2 regions of the Vibrio sabulosilitoris genome follow, and region 2 is predicted to be linked to the other one. Evidence: riboswitches for the same ligand, from Rfam matches in the RefSeq annotation. Region 2 holds a riboswitch; the other holds the start of a gene.

Region 1 (6,211 bases), 1.6 Mb from region 2:
CTCTATCCTTGTTTGTACGGTTAACGTTCTGATAGCGCAATATTAACTCAGATTACGACTCACTGCAGTTATTGGCTTGGACAGGTTGGATAGGATCACGCATAAAGTCGAAGTCGAGCACTTAAGCTCAGCTTGAGATCCATGTATAGTGTTGACGAGAGTGAAAACAAGGTATGTAGAGATATGAAACCTAACGGGATCCGTGCCCAGCAGAAAGAGAAAACCCGCCGCTCATTGATTGATGCTGCGTTCCGCCAGTTGAGTACTGATCGAAGTTTTTCCAACTTGAGTCTACGTGAGGTCGCTCGGGAAGCCAGCATCGCTCCTACCTCGTTTTACCGCCACTTCAAGGATATGGATGAACTGGGTTTAACGATGGTTGATGAGGGAGGTTTACTTCTTCGTCAATTAATGCGCCAAGCGCGCCAGCGAATCGTCAAAGAGGGCAGTGTGATCCGCACCTCGGTCGAGACCTTTATGGAGTTTATCGAGTCGAGCCCAAACGTTTTTCGCCTGCTTCTGCGCGAGCGCTCAGGCACCTCTTGTGAATTTCGTGCGGCGGTCGCGCGCGAGATCCAGCATTTTGTGGCAGAGTTAACCGAGTACTTAATAGGCTCAGGGATGACCCGTGAAGAGGCATTTGCCCAAGCGGAAGCATCGGTGATCCTAGTCTTTAGTTCCGGTGCCGAGGCACTGGATAAGACCAAAGATGAGCGCGATGAGTTAGCAGAGCGCCTGATCATTCAGCTCAGAATGGTCGCCAAGGGAGCACACTGGTACCGCAAAGAGCGTGAACGAAACAAAGACAGAGGTGATTATAAATAATGGACAATACAACACCATCCCCACAGCCTTGTGAAAAGAAACCACTGATCCTGGCCCTCATTGCAGGTTTGTGTGGTGACGCGATTTTGTCTTGGATGACGATAAGTGCAGTCTCATTCTCAATCTTTCCATGGATTGCGATGGTGCTGGCTGTGCAAGCACTGTATCAAGACTATTTAGACAAACCGATCTCCGAGGATCTACCCCTTGTTGGATTGGCGTGTTTCTTGGTGGGAGGCTTTGGTCACTCCGCATTTATCAAGGCTCAATACCCAGAGGCGGGCTCAAACTTCTTTTCCATCATTATCCTAATGGCTCTGCTGTTCTGGCTCGGGCGCAAGCTTGGTTATATTGGCGCAACGAAAAGTAGTGAAGAAGAAAGCGCTTAGCCTATACCATTGGCATAATGTCTGTACTCACTAGAGTTGACTGAGCTTTGGATATAAAAAAACCGCCTAGTGGCGGTTTTTTCATTTTTCAGGGAATTACTTGCGCTCTAGCATCACACCCGCTTCCATGTGGTGGGTATATGGGAATTGGTCAAATAGCGCAAAGCGAGTGATCTTATGGGTCTCGCCTAAGATCTCAAGGTTCTGCTTAAGGGTCTCTGGGTTACAAGAGATATACAGGATGCGCTCATAGCCTTGTACCATCTTACAGGTGTCCTCATCCATACCAGCACGCGGTGGGTCAACAAAGATGGTATTGCAGTTGTAGCTCTTAAGATCAACACCGGCGTCTTTTAAGCGGCGGAACTCGCGTTGTCCTTCCATTGCTTGAGTAAACTCTTCTGCCGACATACGGATGATCTGTACGTTGTCGATGTTATTCGCCGCAATGTTGTACTGCGCTGAGTCTACCGATGGCTTTGCCAGCTCGGTCGCCAATACGCGCTCGAAGTTTTGCGCTAGCGCTAGTGAGAAGTTGCCGTTACCACAGTAGAGCTCCAGCAGATCACCTTGGCTATTGCGGGTGCAATCAACGGCCCACTCAAGCATTTTTTCAGCAACCTTACCATTCGGCTGGGTAAAGCTGTTTTCAACTTGTTGGTAGATGTAACTATCACCGTGGACATTGAGCTTTTCAATCACAAAGTCTTGGTCTAAGACAATCTTCATCTTACGCGCGCGACCAATGAGATTGAGGTTAAAGCCTTCATCATTCAAACGCTGTTTTAGTGTCTTGGCTTGCTCAATCCATGCCTCATCCAGCTGGCGATGATATAGAAGTGATACAAGGACCTCGCCGCTCAGGGTTGAAAGGAAGTCTACTTGGAATAGCTTACGACGCAGAGTGTCGTTATCTTTCATCGCGTCCATCAGCATTGGCATCAAATCATTGATCAGTCGGCTCGCGGCTGGGAACTGATCAACACGATATTTCTCACGCGTTTGCTGGTTGAACATGATGTAGTAAAGATCTTCACCCTCATGCCAAACTCGAAATTCTGCACGCATACGATAATGCTGTTCAGGAGACTCAAACACTTCCAGCTCTGGAGCGCCAAATTCAGTAAACATCTCGGTGAGACAAGTTACTTTTTCACTTAGCTGCTGCTGGTAGGTTTGTGGGTTTACTTCAAGAGAGGCCATGGTGTTACCTTATAGGGTGCGTTTTTCAAACAGAGCGCAGATTTTATTCAATCAAATGATGATGTCCAGTTTCGATGCAAAATAATCGTATGTTTTCGCGCCAGGAGTGAACATCGTCCACCCGCGATGAAATAACGCCCAAGTTCTGGACATTCCATAGGTTGCACAATACTATGCTCCCCGAGCTGGTGGCTTGTATCTAGTATAGAAGCCTTGAAAGGGAATCTGGTGAGAATCCAGAACTGACGCGCAGCGGTATGAGAGAACGAAATCCCATCAAGACACTGCACTTTAGGATAAGTGTGGGAAGTCGGGAAAGTAGGCTTTAGCTCTTAAGTCCGAATACCTGCCAGTAGCTAGGCGTCACGATATGTCTAGTAGGATTTACGCGTTTTAGGAACTTACAATGAAAAAATCTCTTCTTGCGGTCGCCGTAGCACCGCTGCTTTCTCACGCCCAGATTTCCTTTGCTCAAGATCATCAAACTGATGAGACTATGGTGGTAACGGCTAATCGCTTTGAGCAATCTCAACGGTCGGCTCTCTCCTCGATATCCGTGATTACTCGTGACGATATTGAAGTCAGTCGAGCGACAACCGCTCTAGACTTAATCAAAACACTGCCTGGTGTGACAGTTAATCCCCAAGGTACAAAAGGGAATGCAACAGGCATATACATTCGCGGAACAGCGACCAAGCAAGCTCTGGTCATCCTAGATGGTGTGCGCCTTAACTCACCAACCGCTGGAGAAGCGTCAATTGGGTTAATTCCAACATTTGCGATAGAGAGCATTGAGATCATTCGCGGGCCTCGAGCCGCAGTTTATGGCTCCGATGCTATGGGGGGAGTGATTAGTATTTCTACTATCAAGGGCCAAGAAAGTACGCATGAACTGCAGGTCGGTGTTGGTGACCAAGGGCAGAGACAGCTCGGGTGGAAGTCAAGTGGGCCAATATCTGCCAATACCACTGGGGCTTTTGTTTTCAATAAAGAACAAAGTGATGGTTATCGTATATACGATGGAGCACCTGAAAACGAGACTCACGGTTATGACAGTCAGACTATTTTTGGTAATTTGAAATATAACTTATCAGATAGTTGGGGCCTTTCTTTATCGGGCTTTACCAAAAGTTCTCAAGCTGATTATGCGAATCAATTTGTCATTGATGCCCCCAGTAACTCAACTGAGGGTGATTTCTACAGTTTGACGGGCGCTGTTTATTATCGTACCAATGACCTTTTATCTGAAGTGCAGATTAGCTCTACAAAAGACCATAATGCAGATGGCGATAAAGCGGGTACGCTGGCTAAATCGACGTTAACAGGCTACCGTGATTCCGTTAGTTGGGTGACAACTTATGTTGGTTTTGAGCCTGTTATCATTAACACAGGTATTGACTATGCCACAGAACGAGCCAGTAGAGGTGGAACAAATACCTCTGACTACGAAGAAACAAATAGAGATAACAAAGCTGCGTTCTTGACACTATTTGGAGAGCTCGGCAGGTTCAGCACTGAGGCAAGTATTCGTCGCGATTATGATAGTGCTTTTGGTGGACACAACACCTGGAATCTTGCTCTAGGTTACTTATTGGCTGATCAGTTTCAGTTTGTAGCCTCTTCAGGTACCGCGTTTAATGCACCTACCTTCAACGATCTGTATTGGCCGGGGCAAGGAAACCCAAACCTCAAGGCAGAAGAGTCTCAATCTACGGAAATTGGCGTTTACGGTTATCATCAATGGTTTGATTGGAGCCTTGCTGCATATCACTCACAGTTTAAAAACTTGATCGAGTGGGGGTTGTCGGATTCTGGAACGTACCTACCGCAGAACATAGCTGAAGCTGAAATAGAGGGTATTGAGGCTGGATTGGAGATCTCTACTGGAGTTGTAAACCATAAAATAGGAGCTGAGTGGTTGACAGCAAAAGACAAAAAATCGGATAAAGATCTGATTCGTAGACCTCAACATAAGTTTAGTTGGACGCCAACGATGAGCTTCGAGAAAGTGGATGCCTCACTTGCAGTGTTGTATGTGGGGGAGAGGTTTGCATCTACAGGGGAATATCTCTCTGCTTACACAACTGTGGACCTTGGTGTCGGCGTTTATACGACAGACCAGTTAACTCTGGGGTTAAGAGTTAACAACCTATTTGATGAAGAGTATCAAACGGCCGCAGCAAGTGTATTTGGTACTGGAGAGAAACTATATTATCGAGGCGCAGAGCGAAACATCCTAGCCACATTGAACTATCAGTTTTAATGCCGAAAGCCACCCTTGGGTGGCTTTTTACTCTTTGGAAAACAGAATGAAAAAGAACGTTATTATCAGTTGGTCAAGTGGGAAGGATGCCACTCTCGTATTAGAGCGACTAAACGAGAGCCATAACTATAATGTTGTTGGGCTTTTCACAACTTATGTAAAAGGTATAGTGCCGTTTCAAGCGACTCCAATTGAAGTCGTTCAAGCACAGGCTAACTCAATTGGTGTTCCTCTTATATTAATAGAGCTGGAACAAGCCTTCCCGCCCAATGAACAGTATCAAGCTACAATATTAAAGGCCCTAAGAGCCAGCGGCTTACCAATCGATGCAGTCGCTTTTGGTGATATGTTCTGCAATGGCATTGCCGAGTATCGCAAAAGCTACATTGAACCTGCAGGGTGGGAGTGTGTCCTTCCTTTGTTAAATCAGCCAAGTAGTATATTGGCAGAGGAGATAATCGCTCGAGGGATAGAGACAGAGATAATTACTGTAGACAGCCAACAACTCTCACCAGAGTACTGCGGCAAGAACTATGACCACAGTTTGATCGCAAGCTTACCAAGTGGCGTTGACCCTTGTGGTGAAGATGGCGAGTTTCACACCCTAGTGACAAATGCGCCGAGCTTTAGCAATAAGCTACGCATTGAACGACAATCCATAGTCAACGATGGTCGCTTCTATTCGCTGTGCTACAAGTATATTGCTTAATTTTTGTCAGCCAGTATCATCAGCGTGTTTTTTAGTTAGGGTAATTGGCAGTGACAGAGTATACGCAACCATCAGTTTTGATCTTCGACTCCGGTGTCGGCGGTCTCTCTGTGTTTGATGAGATCCAGCAGCAATTACCTCAACTTAATTACTATTATCTATTCGATAATGAAGCCTACCCCTATGGCGAGCTAGAGCATGACACTCTATTACGCAGAGTCTCGTCATTGATCACCCAGTTTGTTGCTACGCATCAGATTGATTTGGTCGTCATTGCGTGTAATACCGCAAGCACGGTTGTACTCCCGACCTTAAGAGAAAAGCTATCTGTTCCGGTTGTTGGGGTCGTGCCGGCAATTAAACCCGCTTCAGCGTTGGCCAATAAGGCAGTGGGCTTGATCGCCACTCCTGCTACTGTCGAGCGTTCCTATACTCAAGATCTTATTCGTAATTACTCACCAGATATACCAGTAAAGCTACTTGGTTCTACTCGCCTTGTAGAAATGGCAGAGCGTAAATTACGCAATCAGTTAATAGAAACCAGTGAACTAACCATTATCCTCAAGTCTCTTATTGGAGAGGTGGATGTGGCCGTGCTAGGTTGTACTCACTTTCCACTATTAAAAGATGAAATACAGCAGGTACTGGGCGACGAAGTGGTGCTGGTGGATTCTGGTGCTGCGATAGCACGAAGGGTAAAGCAGCTATTAAATGCTCAACGGATAGATGATTACCTAGGAAAGCGCCAGATATTCTCTAGTGCGCCCCCGATGATGCAAGAGGCACTAGAGAATACGCTAACAAGATGGGGCTTTAAAACTA
Region 2 (6,211 bases):
AGGAGTAAAATTAGTCTAATAGTCTTCATAATAGGTTCGCTATTGAAGTTCAGATTATCGTGATTAAGAGGTCACTCCATCGCCAATTTTAATATTTAAAATCTGGGCAATCTTATCGCTAATAATGTCAATGTCGAAAGCAGCAGATGAGCTGGGATTAAACTCATAAATCGATTTTTGTGAGGCGTTAGCTTCAACAACGCTTTCATCTTTATGGATTTGACCCAACAACTTATCTTGAAGACGGTTCTCACTGAATATGATCACCTCACTGCTCACCCTCTTTTTCAGATCAATTTGGTTAAGCAAAAAATAGTGTGGGCAGGGGGGGGTATCAGCAATATGTTTTTCAATTTTAGGCAACAGATGTATCGAGGCAGTGTCAGCAAGAAAAGGGATAAGACAAATGTCAGCAATGCTGGATATTGCACTGAGCGCCGCTAAGTTACTTCCGGGTACGTCGGCAATGATCACTAATTTAGGATCTTGCAATAGTGAGTTCAGTCCCCTTGAAACGAACAGTGGGTCCTGAGCTAATCGAGCGTCAAATGACTCGCTTTGCTCTTTGCTGATCTCGCCGTAAGGCAGTACAAAAATATTGTTTTTATACGACAAGGCCATCTCACCCCAGCTGGAACGTTCTTGACTCAATGCAACGTAGCCACGTTCATCTGAGATAGGCACCCCAAAGTGGAGTCGAAGGGCATTTTGGCGATCAAAATCAATCGCTAACACCTTAATACCCTTATTGGATAGCGCATAACAAAGGTTCGCGACAAGAGTGGTGCAGCCCACTCCCCCTTTTGGTGAGGTTACGGATATTAAGGGCATGGTGTGACGCTCTCTGATGGTGAGGTGTGTGTGTCGTCAGTCGGTTCTCGGTTTTGTTGACTGTCGATTTCAACCGGCGCCTTTGTGGCTAGGTTATGTGCGATCGATACCTTACTCAGGCTGGATAAGATCGTCTGATCTTCGCTAAGGTGTTGCGGTGATGAGGCAAAAGGCTGCTGCTCATTGGGTTGAGTGCTGTTTATTGCCGCTACATCATCGAATTTTTCGACAACTTCGATTAAGTCATGAGAAGACTTTTCGTTGAGTTGATCTAACAGCGCGTAACTGCGGGTTTTACTGTGGCGGGTACACCTTGGCATACTAACGAAGATAGCAGCATCGTACCCGGTAGTGACTTCAAACTGCTTTAGGTCATCATAGACATCCATTGCTCATTAAACTCCCTAAACAAGACTTTAGATAAGTATCAATAATGAAACGATATTTATTGATAGATACTATAACTATTTACAGTGTTTACATAAGCGTAACATGCACTTAGCAGCATGTGAAGCATTGGTTGCATATAAGTTTATTGCATAGCAAAAAGAGATTACCCCAACGTCCAAGTATACTAGGCCAAAGGGAGCCCTATTTTCTTGCCATAAGAATTAAGGCCTTCCGTGACGATGTCACTTTGGCGTCTTGGGAGAATGTAGCCTTTCCGTCCCAATATTAGCTAGGCGTTAAGTACAGAATATAGTAATTTGTCCACCCTGATTAAGTTATTCATCAAATTGAAGAAGTCATTGACTATGTTAAGAGTTGTCCTTCCTTTAGTGGCGCTGTTCTTTATGAGCTCCACCACTGCCGCGCCGAAAATTGACCAGAAAAAACTCGGCAAGATCCACGTTTGTCACTTGAGCCCATTTACTGAGGACTATATTGATATTGGCCTTACTAAAGCGATTGCTCAGCAAAAAACCGCCAAACTGTGTGAGGCGAAACATGGGCAATCGAGTATGTTCTGCCGAGCTGAAAAGGCCGTGTGTAAGACTGCCTCACTGCTCTAGTTCAGTATCATCATAAGTAGATGAATTAGTCGGCAACGTCTTGTTGGTTTTTTTTGAGCAAAATTCGATTAGCCAAGAGTCTCTTGTATAAATTCCTTTCCGCACTCTAGATTCGGGGAGGGGAATTCAGCCAAAAAGAGCAGCGTTGTAAATAGTTAGGATGGTGTAGAGGATATGCTTTTAGGGCAAACTTAATTTGATAGTTGAATTAAATAAATCACTATAGACAGGCACAGTTAGGAACATAGAGTAGCGTTGATTATCAGCGTTACTTGCTCGCCGAGCCATAGGAATAGGCAACATGCAAGACAAAAGCAAATTAGTAAGAATCCAGACGATTATTGATCAAAAAACCAAACCCGTCGGCGCTTTGGGACAAATAGAAGACGTGGCCAAGCAACTGGCGCTACTGGGGTGCAATGACACCGTCGAACAGATTGATGTTGAGAGCCCTGCGCTACTCGTGTTTGCCGGTGATCATGGCATTGCCGAAGAAGGGATTAGCATTGCACCGAGTATTGTGACCACACAAATGGTGCAGAATTTTATTGCGGGCGGTGCGGCCATCAACTGCTTTTGCCGCTCAAACGCTATCCCTCTCACGATTGTCGATTGTGGCATTTTGACCGACATTGAGCATGCCTCGCCAAACTTTGTCAAACAACGCTTGGGGTCGATCACGCAAAACTTTGTTTACCAGTCGGCGCTTGACCCACTGCAGCTTGCCAATGGATTGGAGTTTGGCCAAGCAATCGTTGCCCAAAAGATTGAGCAAGGGTGTAACTTGATCATGTTTGGCGAGATGGGGATCGGCAATACCAGCAGCGCCTCGGCACTATTTGCTGCCTTGAGTGGTCTTTCGGTCCGTGACTGTGTCGGCAAAGGTACTGGCATTGACGATACCCAACTCGAGAAAAAAGTAAGCTTAATTGAAGCGGGGGTGGCGCGAGTACAGCAAGGGACTCCAACGGTAAAAGAAACACTGCGCCAGTTAGGCGGCTTTGAGATAGTTCAGATGGTGGGTGGATTTATCGAGGCATCTCAACGTCGCGTGCCAGTGTTAGTCGATGGCTTTATTGTATCGGTTGCGGCTTATGTTGCGGTGCAAATCGACCCTAATGTTCGTGAGGTGCTATTGTTTGCTCATCAGTCAGATGAACACGCGCACCAAAGCGTATTAAAGTCGTTGCACGCCCAGCCACTGTTATCGCTGAACATGCGTTTAGGCGAAGGGACAGGGGCAGCGTTGGCCTATCCACTGGTGAAAGCCGCCGCAGAATTTTACAACAATATGGCAAGCTTTGAAGACGCTGGTGTGACCGTGTAACTACAGATGGAGCAAAAGCCATCGGTACCCGGTTAGTTTGGGCTTCGGGCTCGACTTCGTGATATTTATGTCACTGCCATGGCATCAGTAAGCTATTGATGGCTTGAGCTATTCTAGAAAATAGGTATATTGTTCTCCATATAGATAGATTACCAATCAGGAGCAGTCGCTGTTCACCTTGGTTAAGGGAGCCCATATAAAACGGCAATGCTAATGATGCATCGAAAGACGCCTCAGAATGTCTTGAGCGTTATGTGTCAACCCACTTATCCAGAGCAGAGAATACCTGAGCTTGGAATAAAACATTTAAAACTGTATTTAGTGGCTGAATACGTTCAGCCTCCAGTGAATCTGGTGAAAATCCAGAACTGTACCCGCAACTGTAAGCGAAATTCGTTTCGTAAGTCAGACCCTGCTAAATACACAGCACCAACACCAAAACTACCTGGGCGGGAGCACTCAGCGTCGTTTATCTTTCGATATCGACACCTGCCCGCATAACTTTTTTTAGGCGGACTCAGTGCATGCGCTGAGCAGAAGTAACTTGTGGGCAAACTCAAACGTTCAACATCCAATCAAGACTTACGCGGTGGTTACACCACAGGCGCGTGCGCGGCAGCGGCGGCCCGTGCGGCGGTGCGCGGCTTGATTGACGGTCAAGTTTCTCACCAAGTCAGTATTCAAATTCCCAACCGAGAGTGGGTCAATTTTACCCTTGCTCGCACCGAAATTGTGGCCAATCAAAATGCGGCGAAAGACGCGGTTGCTGCACACTCTGAGCGCTGCAATGTTAATTGGGCCGCTATCAATTCAGTGCTGTGCGGGGTGATTAAGGATGCGGGAGACGATCCAGATTGTACCCACGGACTCGAAATTCAGTGCCAAGCCCGTTTAGTCAACGCACCAGGTATCCACCTAAAGGGGGGCTTGGGCGTCGCTGTGGTAACCAAGCCGGGCCTTGAACTGCCCGTGGGGGAGCCAGCGATTAACCCTGTGCCACGCGCCAACATCATCGAGATGGCCCGCCTGGAATGGCTAAACGCCAGTGAATTATGGCAAGACCACTATGGCGTTGAGCTGACCATTATTGTTCCCGGCGGCAAAGTCGCTGCCAAAGAGACCATCAATGAGCGCCTTGGGTTAATCGGCGGGATATCCATCTTGGGCACTCGAGGCACAGTCATACCTTATTCAACCTCAGCCTTTGCCGCTTCTGTGCGTCAATCTATTCAAATAGCCCAGGCAAACGGCTTGTCACATGTGGCATTGACCACAGGCAGTCGCTCGGAAAAAGCTGCTCGACAATTGTTACCGCGTCTAGAGCCGATGGCCTTGATCCAGGCAGGAGATTTTATCGGAGTTGGATTGCGCGCAGCAAAGCGTTATGGGCTTGCAAGCGTCACCTTGGTGGTGATGATTGGCAAAATGGGTAAGCTGATTTCTGGGCGAATGATGACCCACGTTTCGGGCCATCGCATCGATTTCACGCGAATGGCCGTGCTAGCAGAGCAATCGGGCCTTCCCAGCGAGCTTTGTCAGCAAATCGCTCAGGCCAATACCGGGCGACATGTGCTTGATTTGGTGCGCAAGCACAGCCCAGAGCGTTATTTCAATCGTCTGTGCGATGAAGCCAAGGCGCACGCAAGCAACTACATAACAGACGCACTGGCCATCGATGTTGTGCTGGTTGATTTTAATGGTCAACCGCTCGGGCGCAGCGCTTCTTATCAATAGGATTAATTCGGATCGAGTTGTCGATTCTCTCACTACGGACTCACACAATGGATACTGTAAAAGCCCCTGCCAGCATGCAACAAATGACGGCGCAAGGGCATCAAATCGAAACGGATTCATTTTCAATTATCGACCGTGAAATGGAGACGTTACACGGTGGGCATCGCTTTGAGCCACAACAATGGCAGGTGGTGCGTCGTGCTATTCATACCACCGGCGATTTTGAATTTGCCAAGCTCTATCAATTTAGTCGTGGCGCAGTCGATGCTGGGATAACGGCGCTGCAGCAGGGTTGCCCGATTGTCAGCGATGTCAGCATGATCATCAGCGGTATCAGCCCGATGCGAACTAAGGTGCATGGTAATCAAACCTACTGCTTTATTAGCGACCCAGAGGTGATCGCTAAAGCCAAGCAAACCGGAGAAACTCGCGCGATTTGGGCAATGCGCAAGGCACGCGATCTCGGGCTATTAGATAGCGCGATTATTGGGGTTGGCAACGCGCCGACCGCCTTATATGAAGTGCTGCGCATGGTCGATGCTGGGGAAATTACTCCAGCCTTGATCATTGGCATCCCAGTCGGTTTTGTTAAAGCGCAAGAGTCCAAGCAAGCGTTAATCGAGCAAAATAATGTGGATTACATTGCCAGTGTCGGTCGCAAGGGCGGTAGCTCGCTGGTGGTATCCACCATTCATGCCTTGCTCTATCAAACGGTGGAGGTGTCATGAACGCGATTGTCAATCGTCCTCAGCCCAACATCTATGTCGTAGGCGTTCCCGAGGACGGCTGCGTCAGCTTGACCAGTAAAGCGGTCTGTATTGTCAGTCAATCTCGCGTGGTTGCGGGCCATCCAAGGCACAGAGCGTGGTTTCCGCAGTTTGACGGTGTGTTTCTCGATATGACGCAAGGGTTCAGCACCTGGCTCAGTCACGTGATTGATGAGAGCGAAGAGGGCGGTGTGGCGATCTTGGCCTCTGGAGACCCGCTATTTTTTGGTATCGGCTCGACCCTATTAAAGCACTTACCGGCTGAAGAGCTTGGCTTTATCCCTACCTCAAGCTCTCCCCAATTGGCGTTTGCTCGCCTTGGCCTTGCGTGGCAACAAGCGCAATTTTTATCGGTGCACGGGCGAGCGCTCAACGGCATCGTGGCGAGGATGCAAACTGGTGACCTGTTTGCGATTCTGACCGACAATCAAAACACACCACAAATATTTGCGGCTCATTTGCTGCAATACGGCCAAGTGGACTGGACATTACATGTGTGTGAGCAGCTAGGGGGCATTGACGAAACCGTTCGGACATTT

What was found. Region 2 has a riboswitch for cobalamin ahead of ACZ5R2_RS09735 (cobalt-precorrin-5B (C(1))-methyltransferase). Riboswitches for the same ligand answer to the same signal wherever they lie in the genome.
Region 1: it holds a riboswitch for cobalamin, as region 2 does, so the genes downstream of both, ACZ5R2_RS01300 (TonB-dependent receptor domain-containing protein) here and ACZ5R2_RS09735 (cobalt-precorrin-5B (C(1))-methyltransferase) in region 2, are expected to answer to the same signal.

Annotation. Positions count from the first base shown of each region.
Region 1 is NZ_AP029599.1:247,144-253,354, reverse strand. It holds gene fabR (HTH-type transcriptional repressor FabR) at 184-825, shown strand; gene ACZ5R2_RS01310 (YijD family membrane protein) at 825-1,214, shown strand; gene trmA (tRNA (uridine(54)-C5)-methyltransferase TrmA) at 1,311-2,417, opposite strand; cobalamin riboswitch at 2,587-2,785, shown strand; gene ACZ5R2_RS01300 (TonB-dependent receptor domain-containing protein) at 2,824-4,680, shown strand; gene ACZ5R2_RS01295 (Dph6-related ATP pyrophosphatase) at 4,727-5,389, shown strand; gene murI (glutamate racemase) at 5,440-6,211, shown strand, end outside; gene ACZ5R2_RS01285 (RNA recognition motif domain-containing protein) at 6,209-6,211, opposite strand, start outside.
Region 2 is NZ_AP029599.1:2,065,747-2,071,957, forward strand. It holds gene bcsA (UDP-forming cellulose synthase catalytic subunit) at 1-29, opposite strand, end outside; gene bcsQ (cellulose biosynthesis protein BcsQ) at 64-831, opposite strand; gene ACZ5R2_RS09720 (hypothetical protein) at 822-1,220, opposite strand; gene ACZ5R2_RS09725 (hypothetical protein) at 1,587-1,844, shown strand; gene cobT (nicotinate-nucleotide--dimethylbenzimidazole phosphoribosyltransferase) at 2,146-3,171, shown strand; cobalamin riboswitch at 3,474-3,605, shown strand; gene ACZ5R2_RS09735 (cobalt-precorrin-5B (C(1))-methyltransferase) at 3,718-4,905, shown strand; gene ACZ5R2_RS09740 (precorrin-8X methylmutase) at 4,953-5,633, shown strand; gene cbiE (precorrin-6y C5,15-methyltransferase (decarboxylating) subunit CbiE) at 5,630-6,211, shown strand, end outside.